Regions from separate parts of the Modestobacter lapidis genome, predicted to be linked through region 1. Evidence: riboswitches for the same ligand, from Rfam matches in the RefSeq annotation. Region 1 holds a riboswitch; each other region holds the start of a gene.
What was found. Region 1 has a riboswitch for cyclic di-AMP ahead of ACYVG5_RS01025 (hypothetical protein). Riboswitches for the same ligand answer to the same signal wherever they lie in the genome.
Positions count from the first base shown of each region.

Region 1 (4,579 bases):
CGCCCAGGTCGCCGTCGATGTCGGCTCGTCGACGTACTGGTACGCCCGGCAGCTGCGGCTGCCCCGCGGTGTGCCGGCGCACCTGTCGAGCACGCTCGCGTCGATGGGCTGCTCGGTGCCCTACGGGCTGGCCGCCAAGCTCGCCTCGCCCGACCGCCCGGTGGTGGTGCTCAGCGGTGACGGGGCGATGCAGATGCTCGGCAACGCGGAGCTGGTCACCGTCGCGCACCGCTGGCGGCAGTGGGCCGACCCCCGGTTCGTCGTCTGCGTGCTGCACAACCGCGACCTGGCCGAGGTCACCTGGGAACAGCGCGAGATGGAGGGTGACCCGCGGTTCGACGACAGCCAGTCGCTGCCGGACTTTCCCTACGCCGGCTACGGCGACCTGCTCGGGTTGACCGGCATCCGGGTCGAGGACCCGGCGGAGCTGGGTCGCGCGTGGGACCGCGCGCTGTCCGCGGACCGGCCGGTCGTGCTCGAGGTGCTGGTCGACCCGGACGTACCCCTGCTGCCACCGTTCCCGGCAGGGAGGTCGAAGCTGGACTCCTTCCGCGCCGGGCTGGCGCAGGAGGGAGCGGCAGGCCAGGGCGCGCAGCGGTTGCTCGAGACGTACGCCGAGCAGGAGCGCCGCCGGCAGCCCTGAGCACCGCCGCCGCGTCGGTCACCGGTCCCGGGTCGCGTCAGGTCCCGCGCCCGCCGGCCTGCATCCGCCCGGCGAAGTGCGCCGCGATCATGTCCGCCACCCGCTGCACGCACAGCTCACCGATGGCGCTGGAGAACCCGTGCGGGTCGCCCATCACCCCGGTGTCCGACAGCGCCTTGATCCCACCGGTGAACAGGCGCTGCAGCACCGCGTCGTCCACCGGCCCGGTGTAGCCCCGGGCGAGGTGGCCGGTGCGCACCTCGCCCGGCCGGATGTAGGAGTAGACGGAGGACTCCGCGACGTCCGCGTGCCCGCCGACGTCGTCGCGGTTCCCTCCCGCCTCCGCGACGGCGGTCCGCCAGGTCTCGATGAGCCCGTTCAGGTCGGCGAACACGATGACCCGGCAGTCGGGGCCGACCAGGTCGTCCAGCCGCTGCTCCATCTCCGCGAGCGGCGCGAAGTTCCCGCCGTGCGCGGAGAAGCACAGGATGGTGCGGAAGCCGTGCGCGGCCAGGCTGCGGCAGTAGTCGGAGTAGACCGCCTCGAACGTGGCGGGCTGGAGGCTGACCGTTCCGGGGAAGGCCATGTGGTGGGGGGACACACCCACCCGGATCGTCGGGGCCACCAGTGCCGTTCCCAGTCGCTGGGCGACCTCCTGACCCAGTCGCTCGGCGTGGACCGCGTCCACGTCCAGTGGCAGGTGGCGGCCGTGCTGCTCCACCGCTCCGCACGGGACGACGACGTCGCGCCGTCCTTCGCTGAGCGCTGCCTGGACCTCGCCGAACGTCATCTTCTCCAGCAGCACGTGCGTTCTCCCGTTCGTCGTGGATCCCCGGAGTGCATCGCACCGCAGCTCACGGCGCCACGCGGACGACGGCCTCGATCTCGACGGCGATGTCGAAGGGCAGCTCGGCCATGCCGACGGCGGAGCGAGCTCCCCGGCCGGCGTTCCCGAACACCTCGGCGAACAGGTCCGAGCACCCGTCGATCACGGCCGGCGTCCGGTTGAAACCGGGGCGGCAGTTGACCATCCCGAACAGCTTGACGACCTGCCGGACCCGCCCGAGGTCGCCCAGCTCCGCGCGCAGCGCGGCGAGCAGCTGCAGGCCGGTGAGCCGGGCGGCCTCCCGCGCGGTGTCCAGGTCGAGCCCGCCCTCCCCCACCTTGCCCGTCACCAGGCCACCGTCGGCCCGGACGGGCCCCATCCCGGACAGGAACAGCAGATCTCCGGCGGCCATGACAGGCACGTAGTTGCCGCCCGGCCCCATCGGTTCCGGCAACTCGATGCCGCGTTCGCGCAGCAAGCTCTCGACGTCCATGGGCAGATCCTGGCCTGTTTTCGATGGGAACGGCAGGGCGGGCGGTGCCGGGAACCCGGCGATCGGTACGAGAGCCCGAGCACCGTGGTGCTGTCGTGGACCTTGCCCGGCGAGCTCGCCGGCGACGGGTCAGCCGGCCCGGTGGTTCACGTGGACGTGGTCCATGTGGTTCGCCGTCGCGCTGCCCCGGTTCTCCATCTGCTTCCAGGAGCCGTTCGGCGAGGAGAGCATCCGCTGCTGCCAGATGATGTAGTCCACGCCGAGCTCGTCCCAGTGGGCGATGTGGTACTGGGCGACCGCGTCGCCGACGGCGGGGCTGGTCATGTAGTCCAGCGCCAGCCCGGACGGGTGGCCCTTCGGATCGGCCGCGCTGGCGCGGGTGCCGCCGATGGACCGGATGCCGGGCACGTTGCCCATCACGGTGTTGGCGGCCGCCTGCACGTGCGGTTTGACCTTCCCGGCGCTGTTGCTGATCCGCGCGGCCACGCCCGCCGCCGCGGCAGCCGGCGCCCCGGCAGCCGGCGCCGCGGCGTTACCGGTCGTGCGGCCGGCAACGGCGCTGGACCGGGCCGCAGTCTCCGCGGCGGCCGCCCCGGCGGCCTCGGCGGCGGCGGCCTCGGCGGCCTCGGCGTCGGCGGCAGCGGGCGCTGCGGCCTCCGCCTCGGCGGCCCGCCGGTCCAGTTCGGCCCGGTCGGCCGCGGCCTGCGCCTGCTGTGCCGCGACCTCCGCGGCCTCGCGGGTGCTGCGGCTGACCGCCAGCTCCTCGAGCGGCTGGAGCTCCTCGGCCACATCGACCGGGCCGGATCCGGCGGTCAGCCCGAGCTCCTGGGCGACGCTGACCGGCTCCGTCGCCGTGGCATCGGCCTGCGCAGCGGGGTCGGTGCCGATTCCGGCACCGACCAGGAGGGCGCCGGCGACGGCGGCACCCAGGTACAGCCCGGGCCGGCGGGCCGCGGTGGGCGGGCGGTGTCGCGAGCGGGTGGCCCGGCTGCGGCGGTCGGCAGCGCGGCCGGAGGTGGTGGTGCGGCGGTCCATGGGTACGAGAGCTCCGAGGGGGTACGGGCACAGCGGTGGCCCCGAGGGCGGGGCGGCTGTTCCGGGATGTGCGGGCAGCGAGGGCTGCGGCGTCCGTACGGGACGGCCGCGCCCGGTCAGCTGCGCGGGCGCATCCGGCGGGAGGAGTACCGGGAGAGACGAGGTGGTACGGCAGGGCAAGGGCGCGCCATCCGGCGGCTCTCCGTTCTTCCGGTTGCCGCCTACCGAGTTAGCTGACGGGTTCGGGCGGGAAGCGGCCCTACCCGCCCCGGACGGTGCGCCCGGGAGCAGGATTCACCCCAGTACTTCGATGGGTCCCCGGCTCGCCCCGGAGGGCGACTCGGCGGCGTCCGCTCGGACTCCCCGGGCGGGGGCGTGACGACCGACTGGACGCCGCCACGGTAACCGCCGTTATGCAGTCGTGACAATCATCGGCCGACGATTCGTCAGGTGACGAGCGTCGCTGCTCCCCCGCTCGGCCGCCGGGCGGTGTACCCGCTGACGTTCCCGCCGCCCGGCCTCCGAGCCGGCGCCGGGCCCTCAGTCCACGTCGGCCCACGACCCGACCACCGCGACATCGAGCGGGAAGTCGATGGGGAACCCGCCGAAGAGCAGCCGGCCGGCCTCGGCCGCCGCACTGCGGACCTCCTCGACGACCGCATCGGCCAGGTGCGCCGGCGTGTGCACGAGCACCTCGTCGTGCAGGAAGAACACCAGGTGCGGGCGCTGATCCAGGGTGCCGGCGCCGCCGAGGTGCCACAGCCGGTTGCGCAGGCCGGCCAGCCAGCACAGCGCCCATTCGGCCCCGGTGCCCTGGACGACGAAGTTGCGGGTGAACCGGCCCCAGGCGCGGCGGTGGCGGGCCCGGTCCTCCCTCGACCCGGCCCCGTCCGACCCGACCCCGTCCGACCCGACCCCGTCCGACCCGACCCCGTCCGACCCGACCCCGTCCGACCCGACCCCGTCCGGGTGCTCGCCGAGCCCCACCGGGCGATCCGCCCACGCGCCGGTGGGCGGCGGCGACCCGCGGCCGAGCAGGGTGTGCACCACCTCGCCGCGCTCCCCCGCGCGGGCAGCCTCCTCCACCAGTCCGATCGCCCGGGGATACCGGCGGGTCAGCCGCGGCATCATCCGGCCGCTCTGGCCGCGGGTACCGCCGTACATCGCCCCGAGCATGCCGACCTTGGCCTCTGCCCGGGTCGCCACCGCGCCGCCGGCCACCATCCCCTGGTACAGGTCGGACGACCGGGCCGCCTCGGCCATCGCCGCGACGCCGCTCATGCCGGCGAGCACCCGCGGCTCCAGCTGCGCCACATCGGCCACGACGAAGCGCCAGCCGTCGTCGGCGACCACCGCGGGGCGGACCTGGACGGGGACCGACAGCGCGCCGCCGCCGTTGGCGGCCCACCGCCCGGTCACCACGCCCCCGGGCAGGAAGGTGGAGCGGAACCGGCCACCGCTCACCCAGGTGTCCAGCCAGCTCCAGCCGTTGGCCTGGAGCAGCCGCGAGAGCTTCTTGTACTCCAGCAACGCCGGGATGCCCGGGTGCTCCAGCTGCTCGAGCGTCCAGGAGCGGGTGTCG
Region 1 is NZ_BAAGVS010000001.1:224,997-229,575, reverse strand. It holds gene ACYVG5_RS01040 (thiamine pyrophosphate-requiring protein) at 1-643, shown strand, start outside; gene ACYVG5_RS01035 (creatininase family protein) at 681-1,448, opposite strand; gene ACYVG5_RS01030 (RidA family protein) at 1,498-1,962, opposite strand; gene ACYVG5_RS01025 (hypothetical protein) at 2,092-2,997, opposite strand; cyclic di-AMP (ydaO/yuaA leader) riboswitch at 3,201-3,353, opposite strand; gene ACYVG5_RS01020 (bifunctional 3'-5' exonuclease/DNA polymerase) at 3,538-4,579, opposite strand, start outside.

Region 2 (4,579 bases), on a different contig from region 1:
TGCCATGCCGCCGGCGGGTCGGGATCGGAGAGGTTGGCCACGCCCAGCTCGCGCTGCACCCCCGCGAACCCCGCGGGGTCCCCGGTCAGGTCCAGCGCGTGGAGGTCGGCCCGGGCCTCGACCCGCCGGGAGACGCCGTCCTGCACCGGGGTGGACAGCAACGTCCCCGCGGCGACCAGGAACAGCAGCAGTCCGATGATCCGGGGGTCGCCGGGCCCGTCGGCGCCGGCCCGGCGGAGCAGCGGCGTCCAGCCGAGCAGCCAGCCCAGCAGCGCGACCGCGGCCGCCGACCCGAGCGCGCCGATGAGCGTGCCGGTGAGCACGTCGCGGTTGGCGACGTGACCGAGCTCGTGGGCGACGATCGACTCGATCTGCGCGTCGGGCAGCCGGTCCAGCAGCGTGTCGTAGACGACGATGCGCCGCGAGGAGCCGAAGCCGGAGACGTAGGCGTTCAGCGCGGTGGTGCGCCGGCTGGCGTCGGCCACCAGGACGTCGTCCACCGGGGTGCCGCTGCGCTCGGCGAGGGCGAACAGCTCACTGCGCAGCGCACTGGGCGGCATCGGCTCGAAGCGGTTGAACGCCGGCTCGATCACCAGCGGGTAGAGGAACGACCCGGCCACCACGAGGCCGGCGGTGCCGGCCGCCGCCCAGGCCCACCAGGTCCGCGGAGCCCACCGGGCCAGGGCGACGACGGCCAGCACGACCAGCGCGGTGACACCGGCGGAGATGGCCGTGGACGTGGCGACGTCCCGCACCCACAGGCCCCAGCTGCGGGTGGACAGGCCGTAGCGGTGCCGGACCACCTCGCCGTAGGCCGACAGCGGCAGCGTGGCCAGCCGGCCGATCACCACCAGGGCCACCGTGCCCAGCAGCGCCTGCCAGGCCCAGCCGCCGCCGAGCGGCCGCGCCACCGCCCGGATGACGGCTGCGCCGGCCCGGGTGAGACCGAACACGGCCGAGACCAGCAGGCTGAGCAGCAGCGCGGCCAGGGATGCCGGTCGCCGTGCGGCGGCGAAGGAGTTCGCGCGCTCCATCTCGGCCGGGGAGAAGGTGGCCGACGGGTCGACCGGGGTGCGGCCGCCCGGCGGGGTGGGGATCAGCTCGCCCGGCGTGACCACGACGATCACGGCGAGGACGGCGACCCCCAGGACCAGCGCCACGAGCAGGGCGAGGCGTCGGGCACTCACGCGCAGGAGCTTAGGCCGACCGGCTGGCAGGTCCCTGGGCCCGTGCGGTCAGCCGGCGTAGCGGCGGGCACCGGCGTAGCCGGCCATGTCCACGCTGGTGATCTGCACCGGGACACCGAAGGTGGCGGCGTGCACCATCCGGCCACCACCGATGTACATGCCCACATGGCTCACCGGGCTGCGGAAGAAGACCAGGTCACCGGGCTGCAGGTCGCCGCGGGACACCGCGGTGCCCATCGTGGACTGCGCCTTGCTGGAGTGCGGCAGGCGCACCCCGGCGGCGGCGTAGGCGTACTGGGTCAGACCCGAGCAGTCGAACGCGTCGGGGCCGCCGGCAGCCCAGACGTAGGGATCGCCGAGCTGGGCCAGCGCCGTGTCGACGGCCACCTGCGCGGCCGCGCTGGGCGCCAGCACCGCGCCGGCCGACGGGGCGACGTTCCGCGACGCGCCGGCGCCGGGCGCGGGGAGCGCGGGGCCGGCGTGGGTCCGGTTGACCTGCTCCTGCTGGGCGGCGGTCAGCGCCGCGTACTGGGCCTGGTAATCGGAGATCTGCCCCGTGAGGACGGCCTGCCGGGCGGTGACCGCGTCGAGGGTCTGCTGGGCGGTGGCGGCGGCCGCGTCCGCGGTCGCCTTGGCCTCCTGCGCTGCCGCGGACGCGGCGGCCACCTGGGCGAGGACGTCGTTGGTGTGGCCGGCGATGGCGTCGAGCATGTTCACCTGGGCGAGGAACTCGTCGGCCGAGCCGCTGGTCATCAGGGCGTTGAAGTGGGAGAGGTTCTCCCCGGTGAAGGCGCTGCGCGCCACCTGGCGCATCTGCCCGTCCAGCGCGGCCAACTGGGCCTGGGCCGCGGCGACGGCTTCACCGGCGGTGGCGGCGGCAGCCTGCTGCTCCGTCAACTGCACACGCGCGTCGTTCACCTCTTCGGTGACCGCCTCGAGCTCGTGATCGGCCTGGGCGACCAGCTCCGTGGCCTCCTGCGGCGAGGCGGCCTGGGGCGCCGGTGCGGCGCTCGCGGCACCGGGCAGCACGGTCACGGCGAGGCCGGCGGCCGCGGCCAGCAGGACGGCGGTACCGAGCCGGCCGACCAGCCGGGGTCGGCGGACAGCCGTCGCCGGGGCCGACGGGGTTTCGGGCCGGGTCGCGGACCCGGTGCGGGCAGGACGGACGGACAGGTGAGGGCTCGCCACGGTCGGCGCGGCTCCATTTCCTCCACATCGACCGCCTACCGAGTTAGCTGACGGGTTCGGGCGAGGAAGAAGATCGCCCTATCTCTGCGCGCCGTCGCCGGCGCGTGCGGTCCGGTTGCCCGGCCGCGTGAGAACTCACCCCAGTGCTGCGGTGGGTCCCCGGTTCACCCGGCCAGGGAAGTGGCCGGCTGATTCGGCGGTGTTCGGAACGAGGTCACCCTCTGTGCGGTGACGACCACTCTCCCGAACGAGGGAAACAGTAGGGCCGTGATCAGACCGAGACAAAGCCCTGTCGGACGCCCAGAGCGCGACAGCAGCTGACGAATCACAGTGCTGGAATTCGTCAACTCACGTGGCGGTCGCCGTCCGCCTGACGCGGGGGAGCCGGCAGCGACGCATCCTGATGACGCAACGGCGGAACCAGTCCGAAGTCTGCCAAGGCCCGGACGGCCCTCCGCTCGACATCGTCGAGCTCGACTACCGGCCGGGCGGCCACCCCGTCACTGTCAAGGTGCGGCACATCACAGAACGCAACCTCCTGCCCGGGCGCGTCCGGCGCGTCGGCACGGACGGTTGCCGGCTGCACCTCGCCGGTGGCTGAGCGGACGCGCCGGGTGAGGGGCACGACCGTCGGTCCGGTCTCCTGCCAGCCCGGTGGGGCGCCGAGCAGGACCGTGACGACGCAATCGGCGCAGCCGTCCCCGCGGACGGTGCAGGTGTCGCAATCGATGAGCACGCCGGCTCTCCTCTCTCCTGTGGTCCAACGCCTGCGGACCGTAGGAGGGGCCACCGACAGTTCCGTCCCCCGTGGCCGCGGAGGATCCCGGCAGGGCCCCCGGGTCGGCGGCGGTCGGGCCCGACCCGGGGCGGCGTGGCCTCCCCGGGACTGTCGGAGGTCCGACCTAGCGTCCGACCCGTGCCACCCCCTCCCCTCCCGCCGTCCGCGCCGATGCCTTCCGCGGGGTTCCCCGCGCTGCCGCCCGGCACCGCCTCCCCCGGCGCGCTGGTGCGGTTCGAGCAGGCCACGATCGACGACCTGGGCACCCCGCTGGCCGACATCACGTTCGTGGTGGTCGACCTGGAGACCACCGGCGGCTCCCCCAAGGACAGCGCGATCACCGAGATCGGTGCGGTCAAGGTCCGGGCCGGTGAGGTGCTCGGCGAGTTCCAGACCCTCGTCGACCCCGGCCAGGAGATCCCGCCCTACATCAGCGTGCTGACCGGCATCACCTCGATGATGGTCGCGGCCGCCCCCCGGATCGACTCGGTGCTGCCGGCCTTCCTCGAGTTCGCCCGCGGCGCGGTGCTGGTGGCCCACAACGCGCCGTTCGACCTCGGCTTCCTCAGGGCGGCGTGCGAGGCCTCGGGGGTCGCCTGGCCGGCGTTCGCCGCGGTCGACACCGCCGTCCTGGCCCGCCGGCTGCTCACCCGGGACGAGGTGCCCAACTGCAAGCTCGGCACCCTCGCCCCCTTCTTCTCCACCACCACCCAGCCCTGCCACCGCGCACTGGACGACGCCCGCGCCACCGTCGACGTCCTCCACGGCCTGTTCGAGCGCCTCGGCCCGCTCGGAGTGACCTCGCTGGAGGAGCTCAGCGGTCTCACCAGCCAGGTCGACCCGCAGCGTCGGCGCAAACGGCACCTGGCGGCCTCCGTCCCGCGCGGACCGGGCGTCTACGTCTTCCGCGGCGCTCGGGACGAGCCTCTCTACGTGGGCACCTCCACCGACCTCCGCAGCCGGGTGCGGAGCTACTTCACCGCCGGCGAGCAGCGCAGCCGGATGACCGAGATGGTCCGGCTCGCCGAGCGGGTCGATGCCCTGCCGTGCGCACACGACCTGGAGGCGGCGGTGCGCGAGCTGCGGCTGATCGCCGAGCACAAGCCGCGCTACAACCGGCGTTCCCGCTTCCCCGAGCGCGCCCTGTGGGTGCGCCTCACCGACGAGCCCTTCCCCCGCCTGTCGGTGGTGCGCCGCGTCCGGCCCGGCGCCGGGGTGTTCCTCGGCCCGTTCCCCGACCGCCGGGCCGCGGATGCCGCGATGGCCGCGGTGCACGAGTCGCTGCCGCTGCGCCAGTGCACGACCCGGTTGACGCTCAGCGCCTCCGGCAGCGCCTGCGCGCTGGCCGACATGGGCCGCTGCGGAGCACCCTGCACCGGCGCGCAGAGCCGAGAGGAGTACGCCGCCGTGGCCGCGGTGTTCCGCG
Region 2 is NZ_BAAGVS010000004.1:228,024-232,602, reverse strand. It holds gene ACYVG5_RS08080 (M48 family metallopeptidase) at 1-1,187, opposite strand, end outside; gene ACYVG5_RS08075 (C40 family peptidase) at 1,236-2,375, opposite strand; cyclic di-AMP (ydaO/yuaA leader) riboswitch at 2,391-2,584, opposite strand; gene ACYVG5_RS08070 (hypothetical protein) at 2,719-3,111, opposite strand; gene ACYVG5_RS08065 (DEDD exonuclease domain-containing protein) at 3,292-4,579, shown strand, end outside.
Region 2: linked by a shared signal. The riboswitch ahead of ACYVG5_RS08075 (C40 family peptidase) and the one ahead of ACYVG5_RS01025 (hypothetical protein) in region 1 are both predicted to bind cyclic di-AMP.

Region 3 (4,579 bases), on a different contig from region 1:
CAGCTACCTGCCCGACGGCCGCGAGCACCTCGACGAGATGGTGCGCGCGGTCCGGGAGCGCCGTCCCGAGCTCACCGCCGCGGTCGATGCCCTGCACCCACTGCTGGGTACCGCCGGCTCCGAGCTGGCCACCCGGTTCGAGCAGACGTCGGGCCCGGTGATGGCCAAGGGCGTCGAGGACAGCGCCTACTACCGGTGGGCGCGGTTCGTCGCGCTCAACGAGGTGGGTGGCGACCCGGCCCGGTTCGGGACGACGGTGGCCGACTTCCACGCCGCCCAGCGGCTGCGCGCCGAGCGGCTGCCGGAGTCGATGACCACGCTGTCCACCCACGACACCAAACGCAGCGAGGACGTCCGGGCCCGGCTGGCGGTGCTGGCCGAGCTGCCCACCGAGTGGGCCGGGCTGGTTCGCGGCTGGCTCGATCGGCACCCGCTGGCCGACCGCTCGCTCGCCCACCTGGTGTGGCAGAACCTGGTCGGGGCGTGGCCGCTGTCCCGGGAGCGCGCGCACGCCTACGTGGAGAAGGCCGCCCGCGAGGCCGGCACCTCGACGACCTGGACGAACCCGGTGCAGGAGTTCGAGGACCAGCTGCACGCGCTGGTCGACGCCGCCTTCGACGACCCGACGACCGCCACGGAGGTCGACCGGTTCGTGGCGCGGATCGCACCGTTCGGCTGGTCGAACTCGCTGGCGCAGAAGCTCCTGCAACTGACCATCGCCGGCGTTCCGGACGTCTACCAGGGCACCGAGCTGTGGGACTTCTCGCTGGTCGACCCGGACAACCGGCGTCCGGTCGACTACGACCTGCGGCGCTCGTCGCTGGCCCGGCTCGACGAGGGCTGGATACCGCCCGTGGACGACACCGGTGCCGCCAAGCTGCTGGTCGTCTCGCGGGCGCTGCGGCACCGCCGCGACGTCCCCGAGGCCTTCGGCGGCTACACGCCGGTCGAGGCCACCGGAACGGCGGCGGACTCCGTCGTCGCCTTCGACCGCGGCGGCGCCGTCACCGTCGCGACCCGGCTGCCGGTGCGCCTGGCGGGCACCGGCTGGGGCGATACCGCGCTGCACCTGCCCACCGGCTCGTGGCGGGACCTGCTCACCGGCAGCCGGGTGGTCTCCGACGCGTCCGGCGCCGCGGTCTCCGAGCTACTCACCCGCCTGCCGGTCGCACTGCTCGCCCGCGACTAAAGAAGGACCCCCTGCCCCCCACCACTCGCACGCTCGCGGTGGGTCCCTGCAGGAGGCCGATCACTAACGCAGGGTTACAGGCCGGGGACGCTGCGGCGTCTCCGGCCCGGCCTGTCGGAGCCCGAGCTGGGCGGATGTCGGACCGAGCGATCCGGACCGAAGCGGAACCGGGCGGTTTCGTTCACAGTGGGAGAGCGCCTGGGCCACACCGGACGGGCGCGAGGCACCGGACCGCCGAGCCCCGTCCGCCGGCAGCCTGACACCGACCCACCCAGGACGGGGACGGGGAACCCACTTCCGACGCGCAGCGCGTGTCTCGGGGTGAAGCCGTGCCGCGCCCTTCCGGGGGTGCGAGCGGCCGGGCACCGATTCGCCCGAACCCGACAGCTAACCCCGCAGGCGGTGATCGGAGGATCACCCATGTCCCACCTCTCCATGAGCCGCGCCCGCCGCAGCGCACTCCGCGCCGGAACGGTCGCGGTCGGCGCCGCCGCCCTCGGGATCGGCGTCCTCGCCGGGCCCGCCTCGGCGTCGCACTACGACTGGTCCGGCGTCGCCCAGTGCGAGTCCAGCGGCAACTGGCAGATCAACACCGGCAACGGCTACTACGGCGGGCTGCAGTTCAGCTCGCCCACGTGGCTGGGCCACGGCGGCGGCGAGTTCGCTCCGCGCGCCGACCTGGCCACGCCGGCGCAGCAGGTCGAGGTCGCCGAGCGGGTGCTGCTGACCCAGGGCGTCGGCGCCTGGCCGACGTGCGGCAAGCAACTGCGCGACGGCACGACCCCGGCGGCCGCTGCCCCCGCCCCGGCACCGGCACCGGCGCCTGCTGCGGCGCCCGCGCCCGCGCCCGCGGCCTCGGGCGACACCTACACGGTGCGTCCCGGTGACACGCTGGCGGAGATCGCCGCCGCGCACGGCACCAGCTGGCAGGAGCTGCACGGCCGCAACTCCGCCACGGTGCCGAACCCGCACGTGATCCGGGTGGGCCAGCAGCTGGCGCTGTGACACCCGGGCGGCCGGAGGACGTCGTCCTCCGGCCGCCTCCGGGGCGCGATCGTGGGGCACCCCACGGTTGGCGCCGCCCGTGGCGGGCATGATCGGCCAGGCTCCGTCGGAGCCGCACCGCCGCGATCCGAGCAGGAGTTCCCATGGCAGCACCGTCCGCCTCGCCCGCCGAGTTCTCCGTCTGGGCCCCGCTGCCGGAACGGGTGCGCGTCACCGTCGACGGCACGATCTCCGACATGCAGCGCGACGACGCCGGCTGGTGGCGGGCCACCGTGGATGCGGCCCCGGAGGCCGACTACGGCTTCCTGCTCGACGACGACGAGACACCGCGCCCCGACCCGCGCTCGCGCCGCCAGCCCGAGGGCGTGCACGGGCTGTCCCGCCGCTTCGACCCCTCGGCGTACCCGTGGGGTGACTCCAGCTGGACCGGCCGTCCGCTGGCCGGGAGCGCCGTCTACGAGCTGCACGTCGGCACGTTCACCCCCGAGGGCACCTTCGATGCCGCGATCGGCAGGCTCGGCCACCTGGTCGAGCTGGGCGTGGGCTTCGTCGAGCTGCTGCCGGTCAACGCGTTCAACGGCACGCACAACTGGGGCTACGACGGCGTCGCCTGGTACGCCGTCCAGGAGACCTACGGCGGGCCCGAGGCCTACCAGCGCTTCGTCGACGCCTGCCACGGCTGCGGTCTGGGCGTGATCCAGGACGTCGTCTACAACCACCTCGGGCCGTCGGGGAACTACCTGCCGGAGTTCTTCCCGATCTTCGCGGAGGGCGGCGCGAACAGCTGGGGCAAGTCGATCAACCTGTCGGGCCCGGAGTCCGACGAGGTGCGCCGCTACATCCTGGACAACGTGCTGATGTGGCTGCGCGACATGCACGTCGACGGGCTCCGGCTGGACGCGGTGCACGCGCTGGTCGACGAGCGCGCCACCCACCTGCTCGAGGAGATGGCCACCGAGGTCGACCGGCTGTCGGTCGCCGAGGGCCGGCCGTTGACGCTCATCGCCGAGAGCGACCTCAACGATCCGCGGATGGTCACCCCCCGGGTGGCGGGCGGCACCGGCCTGGACGCGCAGTGGAGCGACGACTTCCACCACGCGCTGCACGCCACGCTGACCGGTGAGGAACAGGGCTACTACGCCGACTTCGCCGCGGCCGGCATCGGCGCGGTCGCCAGGACGCTGACCGGCGCCTTCTTCCACGCCGGCGACTGGTCGAGCTTCCGCCGCCGGCACCACGGCCGCCCGGTCGACACCGCGAGCCTGCCCGGCTGGAAGTTCGTCGGCTACCTGCAGGACCACGACCAGATCGGCAACCGCGCCGTCGGCGACCGGATCTCCGCCTCGCTCTCCCCCGGCCTGCTCGCGGCCGGCGCCACCCTGGTGCTGACCAGCCCCTTCACCCCGATGCTGTTCATGGGCGAGGAGTGGGGCGCGAGCACGCCGTGGCAGTTCTTCACCAGCCACCCCGAGCCCGAGCTGGGCCGGGCCACCGCCGAGGGCCGGATCGGCGAGTTCGCCGCGCACGGCTGGGACGCCGCCGTCGTCCCGGATCCGCAGGACCCGGAGACGTTCACCCGCTCCAAGCTGGACTGGTCCGAGCTGGGCCGGGCGCCGCACGCGGAGCTCTTCGAGGTGCACAAGGCGCTGCTCGCGCTGCGCGCGGCGCACCCCGACCTCGTCGACCCCGACCTGTCGGCCGTGCAGGTGCACTGGGACGACGCGGACCGCTGGCTGGTCGTGTACCGCGGCTCGCTGCGGGTGGTCGCGAACCTGTCCGACCAGCCGCGCGAGATCGACCTCGACGTCCCGGCGACCGGGGTGCTGTTCGCCACCGCGGAGCTGCCGGTGCTGGACGACGACACCGTGACGCTGCCGGCGGAGAGCGCCGCCGTGCTGACCACCCGCTGACGGTGCAGCGGCTGCTGCCCTCGCCCGGGCCGGTCGACGAGCGCGGGCTGGCCGAGGCGTACCGGCTGCCGGGCGGCCGGCACGTGCGGGTCAACTTCGTCGCGGCCCTGGATGGCGCCATCAGCGTGGCCGGGCGCAGCGGCGGGCTGGGGTCCGACGGCGACCGGCGGGTGTTCCGGGTCCTCCGGGCGCTGGCCGACGCCGTCCTCGTCGGGCACGGCACGGCCGCCGCCGAGGGCTACCGGCCGGTGCTGGCCGATTCCCCCGTCGGCCGGTTGCGGACCGCGCTGGGCAGCCGGCCGACCGCGCCGGTCGTGGTTGTGTCCCGGCGGGCGTCCCTGGCCCCGGACGCGCAGCTGGTCACCGACGCGGTCTCCCCCACCGTGCTGGTCACCTGCGCCGCCGCGGACGCCGGCCGGCGGGCCGCGCTGGCCGCCGCCGGCGTGCAGGTGCTCGTCTGCGGGGACGACGACGT
Region 3 is NZ_BAAGVS010000002.1:106,097-110,675, reverse strand. It holds gene treY (malto-oligosyltrehalose synthase) at 1-1,189, shown strand, start outside; cyclic di-AMP (ydaO/yuaA leader) riboswitch at 1,443-1,606, shown strand; gene ACYVG5_RS03205 (LysM peptidoglycan-binding domain-containing protein) at 1,610-2,194, shown strand; gene treZ (malto-oligosyltrehalose trehalohydrolase) at 2,338-4,104, shown strand; gene ACYVG5_RS03195 (dihydrofolate reductase family protein) at 4,107-4,579, shown strand, end outside.
Region 3: linked by a shared signal. The riboswitch ahead of ACYVG5_RS03205 (LysM peptidoglycan-binding domain-containing protein) and the one ahead of ACYVG5_RS01025 (hypothetical protein) in region 1 are both predicted to bind cyclic di-AMP.